3 regions of the Metabacillus litoralis genome follow, and region 1 is predicted to be linked to each of the others. Evidence: riboswitches for the same ligand, from Rfam matches in the RefSeq annotation. Region 1 holds a riboswitch; each other region holds the start of a gene.
The links. A riboswitch is a leader RNA that binds a small molecule or an ion and turns the genes downstream of it on or off. The one in region 1 is predicted to bind cyclic di-GMP.
Positions count from the first base shown of each region.

Region 2: linked by a shared signal. The riboswitch ahead of D9842_RS12190 (anti-repressor SinI family protein) and the one ahead of D9842_RS06315 (EAL domain-containing protein) in region 1 are both predicted to bind cyclic di-GMP.
Region 3: linked by a shared signal. The riboswitch ahead of D9842_RS22090 (methyl-accepting chemotaxis protein) and the one ahead of D9842_RS06315 (EAL domain-containing protein) in region 1 are both predicted to bind cyclic di-GMP.

Region 1 covers NZ_CP033043.1:1,312,808-1,321,052, forward strand. Annotated here, with positions in the region: gene D9842_RS06300 (hypothetical protein) at 1-647, opposite strand, end outside; gene D9842_RS06305 (class I SAM-dependent methyltransferase) at 835-1,740, shown strand; gene D9842_RS06310 (pentapeptide repeat-containing protein) at 1,920-2,561, shown strand; gene D9842_RS06315 (EAL domain-containing protein) at 2,615-4,858, opposite strand; cyclic di-GMP riboswitch class I at 4,944-5,026, opposite strand; gene D9842_RS06320 (hypothetical protein) at 5,214-6,224, shown strand; gene D9842_RS06325 (alpha/beta fold hydrolase) at 6,249-7,079, opposite strand; gene D9842_RS06330 (hypothetical protein) at 7,159-7,812, opposite strand.
Region 2 covers NZ_CP033043.1:2,448,296-2,456,540, reverse strand. Annotated here, with positions in the region: gene D9842_RS12225 (nucleotidyltransferase domain-containing protein) at 1-548, opposite strand, end outside; gene D9842_RS12220 (ABC transporter ATP-binding protein) at 568-2,376, opposite strand; gene D9842_RS12215 (signal peptidase I) at 2,373-2,864, opposite strand; gene D9842_RS12210 (PqqD family protein) at 2,839-3,105, opposite strand; gene D9842_RS12205 (hypothetical protein) at 3,105-3,797, opposite strand; gene D9842_RS12200 (hypothetical protein) at 3,951-4,160, opposite strand; gene D9842_RS12195 (helix-turn-helix domain-containing protein) at 4,420-4,755, opposite strand; gene D9842_RS12190 (anti-repressor SinI family protein) at 4,856-5,002, opposite strand; cyclic di-GMP riboswitch class I at 5,034-5,119, opposite strand; gene D9842_RS12185 (YqhG family protein) at 5,460-6,257, opposite strand; gene D9842_RS12180 (DEAD/DEAH box helicase) at 6,283-7,968, opposite strand.
Region 3 covers NZ_CP033043.1:4,509,866-4,518,110, reverse strand. Annotated here, with positions in the region: gene D9842_RS22095 (non-ribosomal peptide synthetase) at 1-11, opposite strand, end outside; gene D9842_RS22090 (methyl-accepting chemotaxis protein) at 147-1,898, opposite strand; cyclic di-GMP riboswitch class I at 2,203-2,292, opposite strand; gene D9842_RS22085 (DUF3237 domain-containing protein) at 2,708-3,172, opposite strand; gene D9842_RS22080 (MFS transporter) at 3,302-3,868, opposite strand; gene D9842_RS22075 (MFS transporter) at 3,823-4,557, opposite strand; gene D9842_RS22070 (amidase family protein) at 4,615-6,078, opposite strand; gene D9842_RS22065 (response regulator transcription factor) at 6,314-7,372, shown strand; gene rlmD (23S rRNA (uracil(1939)-C(5))-methyltransferase RlmD) at 7,502-8,245, opposite strand, start outside.

The DNA of each region.
Region 1 (8,245 bases):
AAAATAACTGTCCATATTCCATCGTTTAAAATGCTTTCTTCTGATTCAATAATCATCCCTTCACCTTCATGTTCCTCAAACCATTTTTTCACTTCATCCTTTTCCTTTGCCCTGTCTCTTGCTTGCTCAACAGTTAATATTTCAGGATCTTTATCAGTGTCCAACTCTATAGGGAATAATGATATGAAAGAATCGTTATCATGCTTTTGGAAAGAAAAAGATACCTCATACATGCCACCTAGTGCTTGAACAGTACTTTGATCTGTTAAGTTTATTTCACGTTTAAAGGTAACTTGCTTCTCAAATGTTTCATTAGGCTCCATTTTCTTTAAATCTTTCGGATCAAGAACACTTTCACAATTCATTTCTTCTCCATTACTGTTAAGATATATATGTGCATCATCTTTTTTTATAGAAATACTAAAAGGAATACCACATCGATCGTTATAAACAATTGCCTCTTTACTCGTATTGGTGATTGATGCATTTATGTTTATCTCTTTTTCCATCTCTATAGTAGCTTGTAAGGCAATGCCATTCTGTTCAACATCATGTGTGAGCACCTGTGTGTCACTAGATGATGATGGCTCTTTTATATCACAACCACTTATGATTAGAATAAAAAGGATAACCGCTAACTTTTTCATTTCATCCCCCTTTAATAAATTGTCTTTCCCCTATCATAAAACAAATGGTAGTAAATGGTAAGGGTTTAAGCGGGAAAATTGACAAAAAAATTTATTTATGCTATAATTTACCAAATAACTATTTGTGTGTATAATAAGGTTCTCCTGGCCAGGGGAATCTTATTTTTGTTATATCGGAGGAAAAGTGATGAAGAAAAATGAATCCAGTGTAACTTCCTTGATTACAGCCTTTAGTCGAGCCTACCATAGTATGTATGATACACCCCATATTTTTAATGACTATATTGCCAAAAACTTACTTACCCAAGAAGAATTTATAGATATTCGCGAAAACCTGATAAATAGTATTGAGCTTTTCAATCAAGACATTGCTGAAAAGTTAAAAAATAAACCGGATGAAATTTTAAAATGGATCACGCAAATCCAACTTTCTCCTACGCCTCTATCACGTGCGGCTTATTGTGAACAAGTATTAAAAAATGAAATCGCTCTAGGTGTTCAACAATATGTTATTTTAGGAGCTGGATTTGATTCCTTCTGTCTGCGAAACCAGGAATTACATTTAGAAGTATTTGAGGTTGATCATCCTGCAACACAGGAAAATAAAAAGAGTCGGTTAGCAAATGATGAAATTCCAGATACTCTTCATTTTGTTCCGGGTGATTTTACAAAGGACTTTACGATACAAAGTCTTGTGAAAGAAGGGTTTCATCCTGAACATAAAACATTTTTTAGTCTGTTAGGTGTTTCTTATTATTTAACAAAACAAGAAAATGCTAATTTGATTTCTACATTATTTAGTAAAGTCCCTCAAGGAAGTTCCATCGTTTTTGATTATGGAGATGAACATCTTTTCGAAGAAAAAGGAAAGTTTAATAGAGTTCAAAATATGGTGAAAATGGCATCTGCTAGTGGTGAACAGATGAAATCATCTTTTACTTATGAAGAAATGGAGAAAATGTTAGAACAGTCTGGTTTACTCATTTATGAGCATTTATCACCTGAAACGATACAACAGCAATTTTTTAGTAATCGTTCAGATTATTTGTCTGCGTTTGAGACAATTCATTATATTCATGCTGTAAAAAAATAGAGTTCTTAGTAGAAACCTCCCATACTTTACATGGGAGGTTTCCTCTTTCTATCTCTTAAAAATCGCCTTTGTCCACATTTTTACAAAAAAATAAAGACTTAAAAACTTATCTTCTTTATTTTAAAGTTATAAATAAGGGAAAAAGATAAAAACCATAGTTCAGAGAGGGAATTTTAATAATGAAAATTGAATCACCTAAAATACAAAATCAAGATAGCTTACCATTGAAAAATTTTACTGATATTTTCTATGAAGAAGACTTAGAACTAGAAATGTGTCAAATTAATGATGCTTTATTTGATAATGAAGTACTTCCTAGAGCTCGATTTTATAAGATGCTCTTTAAAAATTGCAAGTTTAACTCTACAGACTTTTCTAAAATTGATATCACAGATGTTATTTTTGAAAACTGTGATTTTTCCAATGCAAAAATGAATTCTTCTTCTATACACAGAGTTGAATTTAAAAATTGTAAGCTACTTGGTGTAGATCTAACTGAATCTAGCTTTGGAAATGTTCACTTTCAAAATAATTTACTTAACTTATCAGGTTTTGGGAATTCAAAACTAGAAAAAGTCATCTTTCAAGATACATCATTAGAAAGCGCCGATTTTTATGAATGCAAATTTAAAAAGGTCGATTTTACAACGTGTAACATAAACAGTGCAAGCTTTGAAAGCACATCTCTCAAAGGAATAGATATTAGTACGTCTTCCTTTGATTCACTCACTGTGTCATTATCTGATCTTCAGGGCTGTAAAGTTTCTTCCTATCAGGCCGTTCAATTTGCGGCAATCTTAGGATTAGTTATTGCGGATTAAGACACTACCTACAACCAAAGCCACATTCGCGATGAATGTGGCTTTGGAAATCGTTATGATATTTTCTCTAAAAATTTCTTTTCAAACTCGATTGAATTCACTGCTTGTGAAAAGAGATAGCCTTGTCCAATTTTACAACCATTTTCAAGTAGAATTCTTACTTGATTTTCCTTCTCTATTCCCTCAGCTACAACATTTAAATTCATGTTGTTTCCCAAATCAATAATGGTTTTGATCATCATCTGTTGGTTATGATCGTCTGGATTTTTAATAAAAGACTTATCAATTTTTATCGTATCGATCGGTAGCTGCTGAAGCACATGTAAGGAGGAGTATCCAGTTCCAAAATCATCTATAGAAATTTTAATTCCTAACTTTCTTAGACGATTTAAAATATGAATACTAACATTTATCTCTTGCATAATGCTTTCTGTAATTTCTAATTCTAAAAATTGTGGCTCTAGCCTTGACTCTTGTAGAGCTTGACTGACAATTTCAACAAAATCTTTATTTTTAAGTTGCCTTACAGAAACATTGATTGAAACACATAAAGATGGATAGCCTTTTTCCTGCCATGCTTTACTCTGCTTACATGCTGTCTTTAGCACCCATTCTCCAATAGAGATAATTTGTCCTGTTTCTTCCGCAATGGGAATAAATTCAACAGGCGAAATTATACCTAATTCAGGGTGATTCCAACGCAGCAACGCTTCCATGCCATTGATCTTATTAGTCTCTAAATCTACCTTTGGCTGATAAGAAAGAGAAAAGTGATTTTTTTCGATAGCACATCGCAGTTCATTTTCTATTTTCATTTTTCTAGTATTTATTTTTTCTAGTTCCGTGTTATAAAATTTAAAGTTGTTTTTCCCATTTTCCTTCGCTAGATACATGGCAGCATCAGCATTTTTAAGAAGGTCCTCACCATTATCTCCATGATCAGGATATCTACTAATCCCTATACTTGGTGTGACGATAATTTCATGTTCATCTATTCGAAATGGCTGCGTAAATTCATTTAATATCCTATGGGCTATCATTGAACATTGTTCTTCTAAACCTTCAGAAACGATGATGACAAACTCGTCTCCGCCTAGTCTATAAATTTGAGCAGAATCATCTAAAGCGTCGCTAAGTCGTTCTGCTGTTTTTATCAAAACGTGATCTCCGCGATAATGTCCTAGTGTATCATTTATTACTTTAAATCGATCAAGGTCTAATAATAAGACAGCCATGCTTTTATTAGTAGCATGATTCAATCTTTCACTTAAATCCTCTTGAAAGCTAGCTCGATTATTTAAACCAGTCAATGGATCATGATAAGCCAAAAATTTATACTCTTCCACAAGCTTTTTATTTTTAGTTAAAACTCTAAGTTGGCGAGCTATAATCAAGTTCATAACAATGACCAAACCTAAACTAAGAAGATTTAGTTTCCATTCATAACTATGTGTAACTAAAACAATCAGAACGATTACACTAAAGTATGGAAAAATTCTTTCTCTAGTATCGAATGGATTCATAATGTGCAATCTTGTTTCGGCCCTATTATTCTTAGCGTAATAGCCTCCAATTCCTATCAATAAGATTGACACCATCCATAGAAAATCCGACAAACCTCCAGGCTGATACGTTTCCATCGTCGCTTGATATGCGTAATAAGAATCAGCTATTACTTGCAAAAAGAACCCAATAATAAGATATAAAAACATATTCTCTTCTTGTTTAACTTGTTGAATTAAATAGTAAAGAATCGTTATAACAAATAATATACTTAAACTTATAATAGGATAGGCAATATTTGTGATAATCATGATAAAAGATTCCGATTTTAAGATATTCGGTCTTATTAAATAATGTGCACTAACGGCTGTAGCTGATATCATAAAAACAACGATATTAAATATGTAGGAGCTAGTTGATGCAATAAGACTAAATTCTCTTACTTTATAAATCAAGGCCGATAAATAGAACATATAAGCTAAAAGCCAAATGAAATAAGAGTTATCAGGAAACAGGGTTGTACTTTCAAACAATTGGTGCTTAAACCATAAAGTATTTGATAGTATTGTCAGAATGACACCGATTCCTAATAAAAGCCAAAAGTATTTACTTTTCTTACTCATACTTTTATAAGCTTTTATGAGCCAAATCAAGCTAAGAATTCCAACAATGATTTGAACGAAAGTAAGTCCTAAAGATTCTAGTAAAGGATCATGTATAAAGATCTTCCAAGTGAAATAAATGAAAGCGGATACAAAAAGTGTGGTTGTAGGTAGTCGACCAATCTTTAGCATAGCAATCCCCCACTTAATTAAAAATAAAAGCTTTATAAAAATAAAAGGCTACTTCCAAATGGAAATAACCTTAAATCGTTATTCCTTTGGAAACTCAGCCACCATAGGTTTCCCCGTAGGTCTGTAGCTTTGCGTCATCATTTTTCAATGATTTTGCCTTTTCAGTGAATTTTTTTTAATTATTTCATTTATTTTATCATGTTTACCTTGTAAAAAATAGTCCTTTTTAACTATGAGAATCGTTTTGTGGAACGTTATGTCGAACATGCATGGAAATGGTTCCAATTTCATAAAGACAGGGCTTTCAAAAATGACTATACTTCTTTTACAACTATTATTTCGAGGTGAACACAGAGTGAAGGTATTTAGAAGCGCAATTGGTTTCATGTTTCTCCTATTTGTAGCGTTTTACCCTATTAATGCAAGTGCAGCAACGTTAAATGAAGCCCAACTTGCTGTGAAGAAAGCAGAAAGCTATGGAGGATCATTAAAATGGCAAATGTCTGTGGAAAGAAACAATGGAATTAGAGACATAGATATGAAGCTTTATAATGATACGAAAACTTATTATCAAAAAGCAGTCACTATTGTTTCTTCCTTAAAGAAAAGCACAGCTAAAACTCAATTAGAAGCTAGATTATCTAGTAATGTGAAACAACAAATTGATAAATCAGCCACTTATATTGATGCTTTAAAAGTTGGACAATCTGTAGAGGCAAAAAGATTAGAGCTTAAAAAACGCAATGATTCTCTTGTCATGAATCATGAGACAGTTATTCTTTATAACAATCTCTCTGCAGAAATCAAAAAGCTAGACCGAGTTGTTTCACGAGTGTATGGAAAGCCAAATCGTGATGCCTTTCGTGAAAAGTTTGTAAATCCAGCAAGATTAGAGCAAAACAGAATTATTTATCCTGTATCTGCCTTTATTGAACTGGAACGGGCAAAACAAGAATTGGCTAAAAATGAAGTGAATGTTGATTATGTTCTAGATCGATTTATTTTGATTGATCGCTTTCTAGAAAAAATCGAACAGGAATCTATTTACTTAAACATTGCGAGTAATCTTCACATCCTAGAAATGGAATTGGCTGACATGAATACCTTTGATGGACCAAGAGTCATTTCTGTTGAGGTGGTTGAAGACGCAGCTAATACGATTCGTGTTCTATTCAAAGGCGGAGAGGCAGATCCTGTAGAAGAGGAATACTATGAAATCGAGATACCATACGAGGTTGGGAAAAACAGTGTTATTGGCTTTGAGCATGGTGGCTATGAGTATTTGGTGAATATCTATTGGAATGAAGGTCAATTTGGCGGTTTATTTGCACATGTTATTGAGCTTGATTCTAGAATAATAGAATAGGTTCTAAGCAAAAAAGAGAAATCCTCATTCGGATATCTCTTTTTTTAGTTTACTAGATAGTAACCAGTCTTTAAATAAACTCTGAACGACCGCTCTTTTTTCAATCGTCATCAAGTGACCCGCCTGATCAAGGACTGAAAAGGAAAGATTAGAAAACATATCCAGAAAAGGAAGATAATCACGATAACCGCAAATAGAATCCTGTTTCCCTAAAATAAAAAGTGTAGGAGTATGTAAATTGTTCATGTCGCTAAACGGGTCATTCTTCAAGTAATACCCCTCTTCCCTCCAATTAGACAAAAGAAACTCGCGATCTGCTAATAAACGACCTGGCTGAATTGTACGGAGAAAGGATTCAATATTTTCCTTTGTTTGATAAACAAGTAAAGTGTTAATAGCACCTCTAACCTCGGGATCTATTGTTTTCAATACATCCTCATCTACTTCTCTTACCACTTTTATTGGTAAGGTTCTTTCTTTTTTATGGATGGCAGGTGCAAGTAAACACAAGCTCTTTACGGAATCTCTTTTTCTACTAAAAATTCCTTGAGCTAAATACCCTCCATAAGAATGACCTACTAACGAAAATGTGTGAACTTTTAACTCAGTCTCTATAAAAGAAAGAATTATATCTAAGAAATCTTGAGTAGACTTTAGACTTTTCCCAATCTTACTTTTCCCGTGAGCTGGAATGTCTATATAAATTCGCTGAAAGCCTTTCATATTGTGAAAAATAGGCTCGATCCAGGCTGTCATGGAGCGATGATCTGTTCCCATAGCATGTAAAATAAGAATAGGATGTCCCTCTCCATACGTTTCATAAAATAATTGACTATCTTTAAAATGAACGATCATCTATCATTCACCCTTTCATTATTGGTTATCTAAGAGCTGGATACTTTATCTAGAAACACAGAAGAATCATATGGATTAACTATAAAATGCGAATGTCCTCTCCCTCTATTAACTTAATATGAATACCCGTTGAGGTTCCCCCACCAATAGGATTCGGCACATCTGTTAGGTCAAGTAACGCTTTTACTTCAATCGTTTCTTCACTATTTCCTTCTATTGTAAATATGTGAGGGCCATTCAAATTCATGAGCGACTCCATTCGTACTTCATCTTCAGGGAAAAAAGAATCTAAAAATTCTATTTCAAATGAAACAGATTCACTGCTGCGATTATGCAAAACGATTGAGCATTCCCCATTTAATAGATCTTCGCTCACATGATCAAATTGACAGGTACCACTTCCATCATACGAAATGGCTGCTATCCCCTTAGCTAAGGTTTCTTGATACATGGTAATCAAAAGTGTTGGTAGAATTGAATAGACCAATATAACGATGATCATCGTTCTTACACGATATTTCTTTAAACCAATACCAAGTAAAATCATTGCCAGAATAAACAAGAAAGATCCAATGATTCCGAGTACAACGTACCCATCTTGGTCTCGAATTGGTAACATCATGAATGAAGCCCGTGCGTCAATTGTTTTATTAGTAGGATATGGAAAATAGAAGCTCATACATATACATAAAATCACAGCTGAACCAATGAGTGCTAGTTTGCTTTTTACCATGCTATCCCTCTTTAAATAAGTTTTCATTTTTATCTTGATAAGTTAAAGCTCAAAGGCAGTCACTACCTTCTGAATGCGCCTGCTCTCTATTGTTAGAGATAGATATGGTTCATTAGAATTCGTCTTACTCAGTTTCATGCAAACCATTCAGTTCGGAATGACGTTTTATCAGGTTGACGAGCTCTTGCTTTTGATTGTGTGATAGTTCATCCATAAGTTTCACGTCATAGTTTTTGACCTTATACTTATTATAATACAGGCTTCTCGTATTACGTAAGTGCTTGTGATAGGATTAGGCAATCATTTGATATGAATAGGGATAGCGTTTTGACTGTTTGAGCATTTGTAACAAAGATCGGTGAATTCACTCTTAGGTTATGAATGAGGAGAAAATAAGCCTTCTTCGATACAGCAAATATTTAGCAGACATAAT
Region 2 (8,245 bases), 1.1 Mb from region 1:
TCAATAGATAGGGCCGAGGTGTTTTCTCTTACTATATTCCAATGAATTTCTATTAACAGTGGAATAGTTGATCCTGGAAGTGTTTTACTGAATGTACGATGGAAATGCTCTTCATCATTATTTTCCTCAACAATGAATCCCAGTTTTTTTATACACGCTATCGTTTCATCAATTTGATCTTCCTTAATAAGGATATCAATATCTGATGATGATCTTGCAGCAAAGTCATTAAAGTATTTTTCAGAGAAGAAAGGACCTTTAAGTGGGATCACAAAAATATTGTTTTCTTCAAATGCGGACAGTATCATTTGGGTTTGGTTCTTAATGAGTAAATTTTGGATGAACTGTTGATTGTACTTTTTAAGCAGCATGTCTTTGAGATTTATTGGTATCGTATCTATTATATTATTATGTTTTAACATTGAAAGAAATGTGGGTTCTAGATTGAAATGGATTATATCTGCTTTTAGTTCTTTATATTCCTTATTACTATAATTGAGTGGGAGAGAAGATTCATAATAAAGATCTTCAATAAATTTTTTAATCACATTTATGCACCTCCTTCTGTCATATAGATATAGCGCTGTTCTCTTTATATATTTCCTGTGCTAAAGATTGAGTCTCTGTTAGTCTTCTGTATAAGCCAGGTTGCAGCATTAACTCTTCATGTGTACCAAGTTGAACGATTTCACCGTTATCAAGAACAACAATTACATCAGCATGTTGTATTGTTGATAAACGATGGGCAATGACTAAAGTCGTTTTTTTCTTCATCAATCTTTCCAATGCTTCTTTCACCTTAAACTCTGACTCGCTATCCAAAGCAGATGTAGCTTCATCAAGTAATAGAATTGGAGCATCCTTTAATATTGCCCTGGCAATAGAAATTCTTTGTTTTTGTCCTCCGGAAAGTCTTACTCCACGTTCACCAATTTCAGTGTTGTATTGTTCGGGTAGTGACATAATGAAGTCATGGATATTAGCAGCTATCGCAGCATTGATCATTTCTAATTCGCTAATGTTTGGTCGAGCGAGTAATAGGTTATCTTTAATAGTGCCGCTAAATAAAAAAGTATCTTGTGCGACATGAGCAAAAGTACTTCTGAGGTGAGAGGAAGATAGTTGATCTATGGGAGTGTTATCCATTAAAATTTGCCCGGATTGTGGCTGATAAAATCCTTGAAGTAAGTGAAATAATGTTGTTTTTCCTGCACCACTAGGACCTACAAATGCAATAACCTTTCCAGTTTGGATCGTTAAGTTTAGTGAATTAAAAATCTGCATTTCTTGTTCATATGAGAAAGAAATATGACTAAACTGTATAGTTTTAGGTATTTTAACTGAATCAACATAGGTAGGGAGCTCTTTATTTATTGGTTGAATATCGAGTACATTTGAGATCCGTTCAACAGCAGATGCTGAGCTTTGAAAGCTTCCCCATAAGCCTGCAAGCCCTGTAAGAGGACTAATTAGATGTTGCATTAGGGTTACGAAAGTTAGAAGAGAACCAACTGTGATTTGTCCATTAGATACAAAAAAAGCTCCTAAACAAAGGCTTATAATGTAAGTAATAGACGAAATCAGACCACCAACAACATAAAAGGTCCCACGTAGTTTAGCGTTTTTCATCTCTAAGTCAAACAAAGAGTGGTTTTGATCATAAAATTTCCTTAAAAACAATCGTTCAATAAGAAATGAGCGGATAATTGGTATTCCTTGAAATGTTTCATTGAGCTGACTATTTATATCACCTATTTTATTGTAAATTGTTCGACTATTATTTCTAATAAGAATACCAAAAATCCCACCAGCGACTATTGCGATGGGGATGATAAAAAGGCTAAGCACTGATAATTGCCAATTAATTTGGAGCATATAAATAAACACAGCTATTGATATTAGTGGAAGTTGAATAAGGTATATAAGGTTACTACCAATTACACCATCAATACAATTAATGTCATTTGTAAAATGAGTCATTAGTTCACCAGTACGGATTTTTGACAGTTTACTAGTGGGTAACAACATAATTTGTTTTAGGACATATTCCTTTAGATCTCTTTTTATTTTACTTGTTACATAGGATTCTAAATAGGTATTAAAAAAGGTAACTATTTGGCTGCTAACAATTAGGATTGATACAACAAGCAGTAAGGATTTAATTTTATCGAATTCCCCAGATACTGCTGCATCTGTAATTGTTCCAAAGAACCAAGCAAAACCGATAGTTAAAAAAATATCTGCGAATAAAATAACGATAAGTCCAGTATACGATTTCCAGCTAGAAAGGATATATGGACCTAATAACTGAAAGGTTCTCTTGATTCCTTTTAAATTTATTTCCTTTAAGATAGATGATAGTTTATCAGTTATCATGTAGAGACTCCCGAACGATTTTTGTATTGATATTCTACTGACAGATAGTATCTTAGTAGCCTTGAAACAATTGGAAAAGATAATATGAACTTGCTCCAGGCAATGGAGGGGAACTTATTTGTGTATTTCTTACTTTTTGTAGTTTGGATTGTGATGAGCTTACCTATTATTTGATTTTGATTAATAGGCTCATCTGTACATAGATTTGTATCACCTTTTAAAACAAATTGTTTCTGATTATTATCTTGTTTTAGAACAGAAAGTAATCGATGGGCTATTAATTGACCAGAGTTTGTATGATAAAGTAAAATGTCTCCTTTTTTAACGTTCATTTCATCAAAATGAACAAATCGACATATGTTTCCTTTTTTTATGTAAGGGTACATGCTAGTACCATACGAGGGTAGATCTATCCAACCGTATTTTTTTATAGTTATTAGTAATAACTCGACAGTATCTTGATTAAACTGCATGTTGGACCAATCCATATTCTATTAACTCTTGTAGAAATTCTTGTATACTAGAAGAAAGGGAGTTATTATCTAAAATATATTTTTCCTCAATCAATTGCGTCATCCTTTCAACAGTTTGAGGTGAGTCAAGTAAAGACCAGCAATATCCACCCAAATCATTTAATTTTGTTACTGTAAATTGGTCTGTATTTAATATAATCCACTGATCATCAAGCTGAACAGCTTCATAATCACTTTTTTTGATATACTGTGTCATTATGAGATCATCTCCCAAAAGGTATTGTTTTTTTGAAAATGGAGGTCATAGATTGGTACTTGGTGTACTAGGTAATGGAGCAAATGAAAGATTTTAGTAGTCTCCTTGGGAGAATCATCCCAATAAAAGACTTTGTCCATTAAATGTAGCATGCTGTTTGATTTTTGTATTTGTTCTCTTTTATTCTTTAGAGATTGATGTAGTAGTTGAATACTCCCTAACTCAAATGATGTATTTATGCATTTACTATTTAATTCACTTCTAAAAGGGGAATCGAAGACAGTTACACTGTCAGGGGAAATTTTAATAATAGATGCCTCATCAGATAATAATTCCCTTGGTGAAGAAAGTCTTGCAGCTGTAGATTTCCCCGCACCAGAATGTCCGGAAAAAATATGTGCATTGTCGTTATCAATAACACAAGAAGAATGAAGTAGGATTCCCCAATTATGATAGACGATAAAAGAGCTATACAAATTCATTAAAGCATGTTTTAAAGCAAGTTCATCATGTACCCAGATCATTGCGTTTCTGTATAAATTATCTATGCGGATAATGTAGTCAGAACGCTTAAAAGAAATGTATTCTTTGGTTTTGGTAATGGATACTTCATACCCATTGAATGGAATCCCGTATCCATCATCTATATGGACTGAGAGATTTGGTTTAATATCTTCATTAATTTCATCCATAAAATTTTCCTTAACTAAGTTTACTATTTTAGTTGAATAACTAGAAACTACCAGTTTGTGTTCTGCTATTTTTATATGTGAGTAATACATTTTAACTTTTCCTCATTTCCCAAATAGGAGGTCAAAGAAGAAGACCTCCTGAAAAGATTGATATTACTTACGTCTATTCTCAGCACCTTTACCAGGTGCTCCAGCCCCTCCTGGAGTAGGATTTGGATTATTTCCTGGCCAGTTTACTCCATCATTTCCTGTTCCGGGATGGTTCGTATTACCTTTTCCAGGATTCCAACTCTGAGCAGTCTCAAACCGAATCGCCTGATGGTCCAAAACCAACGGACGATTATCACTTGTTTTTAGGGTCATTTATTTCTCACCTCCTGTTTATTCTTTATAAAGAACAAACAGAGTGATGAAATCTGCTTGTTATAGTTCGTTATACACTTTGTTGTTCTCAATAACATTATATATATCTAATTACTAAAAGAAAAGTCCTAATTTTCGACAAGTATATTCTGTAGAAAGGATGGAATTATAGAAAAGAAGGATATATTTTTCGTTCACTATAACAAACAACATAAAAACAAAAAAGCACAATCAGCAGCCTAAGCCACCAACCATGCCCTCATTTATCAGGATCATTCTGAAGTCTCCACTTGTTAAACTCCAAAAATTCCTTAAACTGTTCTTTAGACACACCGGATTTCATCGCATCTTGAACAAGTTTTGTCCATTCTAAGTCAAGTTCTTCGGGATCCGTTTCATTTTGTTCATTTAGGAGGGTATTTACCGATACACCGAGTACAGATGACACCTTTTCCAGAAACTGAACAGAAGGATTTGACTGGAGATTGCGCTCAATCGAACTTAAATATGATTTTGCAACTCCTGCTCGTTCTGCTAGTTCGGATAATGATAGGTTTTTTTGGGTTCTATATTTTTTAATTCGTGGGCCAATCACGTCAAGTCACCTTCCTTTAATAATGCTATTATAACATATAAAGAAGGGATTTGTTTGATATGGAGAACGGTTTTCTAAAAAAATTTTATGTAAGAATGAGTTAAACAGCAGGACTTCCCATCTTAATAAAGAATTCTTTAATTTCTTCTACACTAATACCAATTTCCAATGCTTCTAAAATTAATTCAACCCATTCGTGGTCAAGCTGTCTGTCTTTAATAAGATTGTGTATCGTTTCATTATTCAACTATCTCATCCTCCTAAAATACTCCTGTATTCCAGGCAGCCCAGCCATCTTAGTTTTTAATACTGAAGATCTGTGACTTTGCGTCCCTATTTTTCAATAGGTTTGCCTTTGAACTGATTATATTGTCACTGAATGACTAACCTAACGTTGCAAAAGTCCTTGAAAAATGTCTGTCTTATTAACTATTCTTATTATAAAAGGGAATTTTTAGAAAGTGTGCAGAATGGTGTCGATAAGGAAAAATTTCTTTAATTGATGGTTTTTTTAATTTTACTGTAATATTAAACGGGTAATTAGTCCTGATTTGTTGTCTGTTTAGGGGGGGTTATAATATGTTAAGGGGTTTTTGTTTACATATTATTAATATAAGAAGTCGTGTCTAAAATTGAATTTTTGTCGAACAAAATTTACTTTTTTACAAAAAATGACAATCGGTACCGATTGTCATTTCGTAATACTATTTAAATATCCCCTGCGGAGTCAAATAAAAAACCCCTCCATTTTGGACCGAAATATTGATCTGCGGTTCATAAAGCTCCCTCAACGCTTCCTTTTCCACCTCATAACAATCGGGCTTCTCATCCATATCTTCATAAAAATGATCCAAAAGCTTCAAATCCTCATTCCATCTTTCGCGTGCTTTATCCGCCCAGGAATGATCTTGTTCATGAATAGATTGCATAATAAACTGCTCAATCCGTTTAAGTCCACTTTGGGGTTTGATTAACGGTGTCATGGTAAAACAAAGGTCTGGGATCTTCGGTGTTAGCTCCAATTTCTCAAGTTTTTCTTGAAAGTTTTCTACTAAAGTCCCACTTACCAAATGTAATCCAATCGAATAGAGCTGATCTTTTTTCATGTCACACTGATAGGAAACTATAATGTTAACACCAATCCAAGGGTGTAGTGGGATGTTTCCACCTGGTTCTTTGACCTGCTCAAAAAGTCGGATATAGCTACCTAAATTTGTTGTCGAACGAAAAATTTGGTGAAGGCGGGGGGCACCGAAGTGCATGACCTCGCCTTTAAGATCACTTGGAGCACGATTTTGGTCTGTGATCAGTGTGAGCTTCATCGGGTTTGGAACACCGTTAGTTTTTTCAAGGTAATGCCAGTAGAAAGGGCGGTTCATTAATTCCTTGTCCATTTCAATGGTTAGCTGAACGGTCATGTAGCCTTGGCCTTTTTCAATGATGTCACAGGAATTGGCTGTGAAGAAGCTTTCTAAATAGCTGTGAATTTGCTCTTGTTGCATGCTTTTCGCCACCTTTCAGAAAAATTTATTTGTCACCACTAGCCGCTTTTCGTTGTTCTTGTGAGTGTTGGGCATAATCAAGAATGGATGTTAAATTTTCCATCTTAATCTTCATTTCCCGATCACTTTTTGAATTGATCATAATGTCTTGAATATGCTCGTCAAAGTTTTTGATTTCTAGTCGAGTTAAAATTTCATCAAGATCTCCGATGACTTTTTCAAATAAGTTAATTTTGTCATATAAAAGAGTCAGGATATGTTCTTCAACAGTGTTTCTTGTTGCCATATTGTAGATGTTTACGTCATGTTCTTGTCCTAAGCGGTGGATACGTCCGATCCGTTGTTCCAGCCTCATTGGATTCCATGGTAAATCATAGTTAATAATATTATGACAGAATTGTAGGTTAATCCCTTCACCACCGGCTTCGGTTGCGATTAGTACTTGAACACGGTTTTTGAATAGTTCTTTCATCCAGTCTTTTTTGCCTCGCTTAAAACCTCCGCGGAAGGGAACAGAGCTGATACCGTTTTGTTGTAGAAACCATTGTAAATAAAACTGAGTAGCACGGTATTCAGTAAAGATAATAACTTTATCGTCAATTTCTTTGATTAACTCTACAACTTTCAGAGCTTTTGAGTTTTGTGTTACACCGTCTATCGCCATCATAATATCTTTAATAACCTCATTTGGTAGAGCAGCTTCCTCTTCTTCCGGCAAATCCAACATTTTTTTCAAAGTCATATAAACGGCTTCACGACTGCTGCACGCTTCACGTTGGAGTGTCATGATCGAAAATGCATTTGCTGCATATTGTGAAGACGATTTTATAGCTGTTATCGTGTCATAAAGGTTTTGCTCGGTTTCGGAAAACTCAATCGGAACTGTTTCAACATTCCGTTTTGGCCAGTCAATGCCGGTGTCTCCACGACGGTTTCGAATCATTACTTTGTTAATTAATTCACGTAAATGTTCATGATCCTCCAGAGAACGCTCCTTAGCGGAGAACACCTCTGTAAAGTATGCTTCGTTACCAAGGTGACCTGGTTTTAACAGTGAAACAAGATTGAAAATCTCTTCAACCCTGTTTTGAACGGGAGTAGCGGTTAAAAGTAAGCAATACTTTTTCTTTAGATTCTGAACAAATTCATAGTTTTTCGTTTTATTATTTTTTAGCTTGTGAGCTTCATCAATAATGACTAAGTCGTAGTTTTGTTCATAAACAATGTCTCGATGGGGACTACGTTTTGCTGTGTCAATTGATGAAACAACAACATCACATGCTTCCCAAACATAGCTTTTCTTTTGCTCGACTGCCGGAATAAAAAACTTTTCATTTAATTCCCGGGCCCATTGTGAAACAAGGGAGGCAGGGACTAAAATTAGCACTTTTTTAACTAGTCCACGAATCATATATTCTTTTAAAATTAATCCTGCTTCAATTGTTTTTCCTAAACCAACTTCATCAGCTAGAATAGCTTTTCCGTTCATTTTTTCAACGACTCTTTGAGCCACCTCTAGTTGGTGGGGAAGAGGAGTGAAGTGTGGTAGGTGATTAGGTGCTTGCAGCCCTTCAAAGGTTGGTACAGCTGTATTTTTTTGAACCTCATAAGCAAGCTTATACAGCTCCCAGTTCGACCAAGGTCCGTCGCTATCTAGTTTTTCAAAAAAGCCTTTCTGCCAGGTTGTATCGAAGTTCGTCTTTATATTCATCGTAAAGACAGTCCTTTCGTGTTGTGTGCTTATTGTAATGTTCACTATTTCATTAACATAAAGGGATATATGCAAGATTATGACTTTGATATAATGAAAACACGAACATTGTGATGGAAAATAATTTTAATGTTAAGCTAAAAAGTGATTGTCGAAACTCTTCCCTCATGGTAGGATGTTAGTAAGAAAGTTCATCATTTTCATATCTTTCAGTTAGATTAACGCTTTCATTCTTTATTGAAATGTGAAATGTTAAATGTCATGAATACAGGTTTTA
Region 3 (8,245 bases), 2.0 Mb from region 1:
AATGTTGTCATCTATAAACACATCCTACTTATTTATTTGAAAATAACCTTAGTTTTTAAAATGATCCCTCTGCAAAGTTTTTAGCACCAAAAACCTATAGAGACTTTTTCCCTATAGGCCTAGTGAATAATAAAGAATTTTAAGTACTATACTTTTAAAGTTGATACAGCTTCTTCAAGAGTATCAATTACCTTTTTCATATCCTGTGCCGAATCAACAATTGTATCAAATGAAACCTTCTGGGCCTTGATACTATCTGTTAATGAAATAACTGTATCGCTATTTTGTGTTGTTAAATCTGTAAACTGTTCAAAAGTAGCTGTAATTTGTTGATTTTCTGCAGACATTTGTTCTGTTGCTGCAGATATTTCATCCATTTGAGCAGACACATTGCGCGCAGAATCAAGAATATCAGCAAAAAGAATTCCTGTCTCTTTTACAAGAGACACACCAGCGTTCGCGTATTTGACCCCATCATTAATTGAAATAACAGCTTCTTCTGTTTCTTGTTGTATATAATCTATCAATGATTTAATTTTTTCTGCAGAACCTTTTGATTGTTCAGCTAGCTTTTTCACTTCATCAGCAACAATTGCAAATCCTTTCCCATGCTCCCCTGCTCTTGCTGCTTCAATGGAAGCATTTAAGGATAAAAGACTTGTTTGCTCAGAAATACTTGTAATCAGACCAACAATCGAATGAATTTCATTAGAACGTTCATTAAGATTTCGAATAAGTTTTTCGGAGTTTTGAGACGATTGATTAATCAATCCCATTTGTTTTCCTACTTGATCAACTGAGTCACTCCCTTTCATTGCAAGACTCTCAGTTTCTTTCGATCCTTCACTAACATTAGAAATATTACGAGCCACTGTCTCTACTCCAGCAGACAATTGTTGTAATGAAGAGGAAATCTCATAAGCAGATCCACTTTGAGATTCAAATCTTCCTGACATTTCTGACACGTCAGTAGTAATACGATCCATTTTTTCACTAGTATTACTTACAGAAGTGAACAATGAGTCATAGTTACTTGACGTATTCTTCGAAGCAGATCCAATCGAATTAATTAAACTTCTTATATTATCAACCATCACATTAAAGCTTACTGCTACCCTACCTATCTCATCATTCGACTCTTTTAATCTCACATCGTAATTACCTGCTGTGACAGATTCGATCCCACTAGCAAGCTCACCGATCGGTTTATATAGTTTTCCTAATAAGAAATATTCCAGCACAGCAATAACTAAAACGACAATTAATAGAATAATTCCTACAGTCATTAAGATATTTCTTTGGCTATCGACAAAGCTTTGTGCATTAAAGTCCATTCCGTAATAAGCATAAACCTCACCATTTTCATCCACATATGGTTTGGCAACTGTAATCCAAGTTCCTAAACCATCTGAGTAAATATCAGAAACCACTATTTCCTTTTCAGCCGTAAGCTTCTTTACTAGCTTGACAATATTATCAGGCTGACCATACATATCCCCAACTGTTAAATCCGCTTCCGCTTTAAGTATGTCTAATAATTCTGTTGGTGAAGCAACTAAACTCGTTTCTGAACCATTTTCCAGCTCGGTACCAAAGATATAACCTTGTGCAACTGAAGGTTGGTAATTTGATAATTGATCAAAATGACTGATCAAACGCTGAGCAGCTTCACTACTCTCATCATCTGTTTCCATTACTTCCATTACATCTTTAGGATCAATATCCTGTGACCACGTTTCAACAGTTTGTTCAGCATCTGTTACAAGATTCTGTAACATAAACTTAGAATTAACAAAGTAACTTACCCCCGTTACTAAAATAGCAACTAAAGTAGTCGTGATGATACTAAATAAAATACTTTTTGTTTTTAATGATATATTAGAATACCATTTCTTCATTGTTGTACACTTCCCTTAACTTATTAATCAAATTCTATTGCGAAATAACAAAAAATTGCTACAAGTATTCTATCGGCTATATCATCAAATTGCTTAACTCTTTTAAAAATAATCTTTGTTAAACTTGGTTGGTGCTTTCACTGAAGGAAATCGTTTTTGCTGACAGTCAGGGAGTCTAATACCATTCACTTCAATCAACAAAGTAGAAAAATCAACATAAAGCTATAAAATAGCCTAAAAATAAAAAGCTACTTCAATAAGAAGTAGCCCAAAAGAATCACACAATCCCCGTAGTAATTGAATGAAATGCAACTGGCTGACTTATACTTATGTCTAGTATTTAGTCCCTATAGTTTTGCGTCCTATTTTTTCAAATAGTTTGCCTATATTAAATTAGATATATAGCCCTAAGTAATATATCATACTTTTCTCATAATTGGTATACGGAAATAATAATACTGAATATTCCGATAAATAAACGAAGGTGTCATAAGTATAGATTTTGGGACACCTTCCGGGTTATGGTATAGATGCTGTAGATGAATCTTCTGAAATGATTATGCATTAAAAGTAAAAAGGAGTGAGCATCAAGCTACACTCCATAAAGAGAACATTCAAGAAGATATTGAATTGTGCGTATCCACTTTAAGCTGTTTTGCTAATCAAACCGAGGTAACTAAAGAGATGTTACATTTCAAAGCAAACAGTGTTACATTAAACTATTAAAACATTACTGTCTAATTGAAGATCTACTAATTTACAACCCTTCTTGAATACATGGATGTATCATCGCCGTTAAATATCTCATTTTACGTTACACGGTAAAAATTAACAGACACGGCACTTAGCATAGATTTATTTTCTAGTGTCATAGGTGTAGCTTCATCTACCATAGGGGTAATCGTACTTACAAACAGTGATTTGCACAGCCAAGTGTATTTGTCATGTGAAACCTCAAACTTTGGGCAAGTTCTAGCATAACCAGTAGGTGGAAGTTCTTGTAAGTTTATGATCCCGTTGTTCATTACGTAGATAAGTGCGTTGTCATCTGTCTTTAGTGTATATTTAGCTTCTACTTCCATTATTCCATCTGCCCTAATTAACTGCCAGTCAGCTCCACCTGGAACAACTATTCCTTTTAGGTTTTTTCCTTCGAAAGTTCCTCCTGTTATCGGTGCTATATTCCGAATACCGGTTGAGACTGGGCCAATCTCTAATTCTTTGCTAATCGTCACATACGCATGAAATACAAATTCTAATCCAATCGATGACAAGATGAATCAACTCCTCCTAGTTAACTATTATGAAATAGACCCTCGCTTTTAATAGAGTACAAGCCGTAGCCCTCTTAGTTCATAAGGACCTTACCCGACAGGCAGTCCTGACCCTTTGCCAAGTGCTTGTTATTTTGTTTCGGCTATTTTTTCAACGGTAACGGTAGATATGCTGGATTTCTTGACTCTTTGATTAGTCTCAATAAGTCCAAAACTTATGATAGCTACGAGGAAAGTCGCTATCGCGGATACAATCATGACGAAAGAGAAACCATGGACGTCAGCTAAAGCACCTGAACCCCCTACAATAAAGGAACCAAAGATTTCGCCCACTCCAATAATAATAGCGACTGAAGTTGCAGTTAGATGTGGTGGTACCGTTTCTTGAGGAATGACATTAAAAAAAATAGGCGTTAGAGTTCCCAACATTCCACCGAATAACATTAAGAGGATAATCCCGAAAGTACTGACCGGGAAAAAGTATAAACCAAGTGGAGCTAATACTCCTAAAAGGGCGAAAATAATCAATGTCTTTTTTCTACCAAAATAATCTGAAAACATTGGTATACCAATCGTTGTAAGGATTCCCAAAAGCCCCATTGCAGACATTATCATTCCCATTCTTTCAATAGACATCTGCCCTACCGAAGTCAAAAATAGTGGTACATATGAATAGAAAATCCAAATACCTCCCATACCAAAAATTGCAATAAGCATGCAGAGAACATATTTCTATATTTGAAAATGTCGGTAAAACTTGTTTTTTGCTTTTGCTCAGTTTGGTGGATTTTGTCAGGACTTATTTCATTAGTAAACAGATATACTAGTAATCCTAAAATTAAACTAGGAATACTTATGATGACAAACGCCCAATGCCAATTAAGCATAGAAATAGTCTGAGTCACAAGAATTGGACCAAGAGCAACAGCGATAACAGCGACTCCCGCATTGACGATGCCTGCATTTCGTCCAAAGCGTCCCGGGGAAGATGCAGAAGCGATCATTAACATAGCCAACGGATAAATTGGTCCTTCACATACACCGACCAAGAATCGTATGATTAACAGAGAATGATACGAGTTTGCAAGCCCTGATAATGCAGAAAATACAGCGGTTGCCAGGATAGCTGCAATTAATAATGGCTTTCTTTTTCCAGTTTTGTCAGAAATCATACCAATTATAGGCCCTGAAATAGCAAATCCGATTGTTTGCCACATATTGATTTGTCCAACTTGCCCAGTTGTTAATTCCAAATCTCCCACCATAGCAGGGATTATATAGGACAATGCTGATCTATCTAAAAATAAGAAACCCCATGCAAAAAAGATAAGAATGACTAGTCGATACTCATAGAGACGTGATGAATTTGACAGTTGATTTTTCATCCTCTACCTTCCTTTCTTTTCTAGCTAACTTATTTTAAAAATACACATTTGCTTTTGTTAAAATTTAGGGTCAATCGGAGTTGCCATGTTTGACCGTGCTTCTATTATCTCCGCAGCATCAAATAAAGTATCTTCACGAAAACGTCTCCCTAAAAGTTGGACACCATTCGGTAATCCACTTGTTACAGAGGTAGGTACTGAAATAGCTGGGAATCCTAATACAGGAACAGACACCATTGGCCACTGGGCATTTAATAAGCGTTTACTCGCAGAAACACTTTCTATATCTTCATCTTGGAGAAATGCTTGCTCCGTTGAACTAGGGAAAAGAATGAGTGGATATTCTTCTAAGAACTGCTGCAACTGGGCAATAAGTGTACCTCGACGAGCATATCCTTGTTTGTATTTTTCAAGACTAGGTTTACCCCATAATTCTTCAGAAACTTTATAGACATACTCTAAATTCACATTAGCTGCTTTGTCCCCAAATTCTCCAATCATTGGTAAAATTCCACGTAAATCCTCTAAGAGAATTAAAAACCATAGTTTATATGCTTCATAGAATAATGGAAGTTCTACTTCTTCCACAATATAACCGGCATCTTTTAAATACGATGCTGCTGCATCTAGTTCTTGGTTTACGAGTGGATCTGGTTTAGCAACTCCTACATCACGTAATAACCCTACTCGAACAGGCCCTTTGAGAGGTTCACCGATCAGAGGTACTTGTGCATATATAGGATCACGAGTGTCAGGAGCTGACATGGCTTCAAGAGCTATTCTTAAATCCTTTACCTTGCGAGCCAGTGGTCCTTGTACACCCATCATCTGAACAGCCAGTGATGAGTCCACGTTTATAGGACCTGAGCCAGGGACGCGTCCAACAGTAGGTCTTATACCCGTTACTCCACATGCATATGCAGGGTAACGGATCGACCCAGCGATATCATTGCCATGTGCAATAGGTACCATCCCACTTGCTACAGCAGAGCTAGAGCCTCCGCTAGAGCCTCCTGGAGTTCTTGTAGAATCCCACGGGTTTAACGTACATCCATGTAAATCATTATTCGAAAACCACCTTAAACTAAATGAGGGTACGTTCGTTCTGCCAACAAAAATCCCCCCCGCTTTCCGTAAATTAGCTATTGGAGGGCTGTCTTGTGAAGCAATATGCCCTTTATAAGCAACTACCCCGTCTGTTGTAGCGTGGCCCGCATGATCCGTATTAATCTTACTGACAATTGGCACACCATGGAGAGGTCCGATTTTTTCACCGCGCAAAACAGCATGATCAGCGGCATCAGCCTCCCTAAGTGCTTCATCAGCAAGGACTTCGACAATAGCATTAATTTTTGGGTTGACTTGATTAATGCGTTCCAGACAGCTTTTAACTGTTTCGCGTGAAGAAAACAATCCGGTGCGAATTCCGTAAGCCATGTCACTTGCTGACCAGCTCCAAAGAGCATCTTGTCTATTTTTTGCTGGTATAGTATTGAGTTTTTCTTCTTTTTTTGGATACATTTACAGTACACTCCTTTAGTAAAATTAATTGGTAAGGATTATAACCACTTTATAGAAAACGCTTACAAAGTAATTATTGCATCACTTAGACAATTAAGGATATCACCCAAAAGGGTAATATTTTAAATACTTTTTCGTTTAATATTTGCATTATTCAGAAAAATGTGTGGATTTTTCTTCTCTTTAACGATAACATTTATTACATGATATTAATGGAAGGGGATGTATCCAAGGAATGTTAAGCAGGAAAGTACTTTCTGAAAATGAAAAAAGGTTTCAATTTATTGAAGAAATAATGAACCCACAAAAAGACTTTCGAGAACAAGTGCTCACTTCCTTCAATCAACTTTTCGGCTATCAAAAAAGTGTTTTTTGGCGTATAACTGAAACAGGAATTAATTCTACTAATCCAATTTTATTTAATATTGGAAATGAAGAAATGAAAGAATATACAGAGCGATACAGATTACGCGATCCAATCCTTAAATATCAAGATTCATTTATTAAGAACAATGTTATATGCTATAGTGATATTCTTCCTGATAAAGAATATAAACAAACAGAATATTATCATTTTCTTAGAAAGAATAAAAATAAAGACATCATTTTAATTTGCTTAAACGACGGGCAACGCCTAACGGGAATAATTAGTTTTCTGAGGTCGATCGAGGAAGAACAATTTACAACGTTGGACAAAACCAGGATGCTATTTTTATCTAAATATATATCGAAACTATTTGCAACTTCTAATAGACTTGAAGAGAGTGAGCTTCATTTTCACGCAATTAAAGAATATGCAAATCTCCTTCGTCTTGGAATAATCATTATGGATGATTTCAATCATATTTGTTACTACAATAAGCAAGCAGAGGATATTTGTAATGATTATAATAGTAGCCATAAGTATACTATTCAAGAGTTTGTCCAGCATACTCTTGATTATGTTCCAGATTTGACAGACAACTTCACTGCGGAGCTTCCGAAACTACCTAATATCTTTATTAAAATTTACCGGATGGAGCGCAGTAAGCAATTTGTTATTTTCCTCATTCCGTCCGAACAGTCCTTGGAGAAAAAATCCAAAATGTTAGGACTATTAACATTAAGAGAGGTAGAGATTTCAGATTTACTTATGAAAGGTTACACCAATTATAAGATAGCAGAAACATTGTTCATTAGTACAAATACTGTAAAACGTCATCTCCAAAATATTTATACTAAATTAGGGGTACGAAACAGGACTGAGTTATGTTACCAGCTTAAATCCAATTTTGAGAATAAGAAGTTTTATTAACTAGGGGTCTGGCAACATCGGAAATTTTACATACCTAATCAATCGAATTGATTTAAAAGAAGACTGCACTCCGGTGATTCATTACTGATTTGCCGCCCCAACATTTGAGAATAGAAGCAGGTTTTTCCCTTACCGGGAACCTGCTTCTTCTTTTAAAATCATCTGCGATACTACCTCAACATGCGTCGTATGCGGAAACATATCCACCGGCTGCACTTCAACCGTCTTATATCCACCTAACTCCAACACCTGCAAATCCCTCGCAAGCGTTCCAGGATTACATGAAACATAAACAACCTTCTTTGGTTTCATATCCAAGATTGTTTTCAACAATGCTTCATCACAGCCCTTACGCGGAGGATCCACGACAATCACGTTTGCCTGATTGCCTTGCTTGTACCATTCAGGAATAACAACTTCTGCTTCACCAACTGCAAACTCTGCATTAGAAATGCCGTTTAGCTCTGCATTTCGCTTAGCATCTTCTATTGCTTCTGGAACTATTTCCACACCAAAAACTCTCTTGGCTTTTTGGGCAAGAAACAAAGAAATCGTCCCAATTCCGCAGTAAGCATCGATTACAGATTCTTCACCTGTTAATTCAGCGTATTCTAATGCTTTTTCATATAGCACCTTTGTTTGCTCTGGGTTTACTTGATAAAAAGAGCGTGCAGATATGGCAAATTTTACGTCGCCAATTTTGTCGTAAATATACTCTTCTCCCCAAAGCACATTTGTTTCATCGCCAAAGATAACATTTGTTTTTTTGTTATTAATATTTTGCACAACTGACTTCACTTGCGGTAGTTGATTTGTTATTTCAGTGATAACCTCATTTTTATGTGGAAAGTCAGCCGTTCTTGTTACAAATAC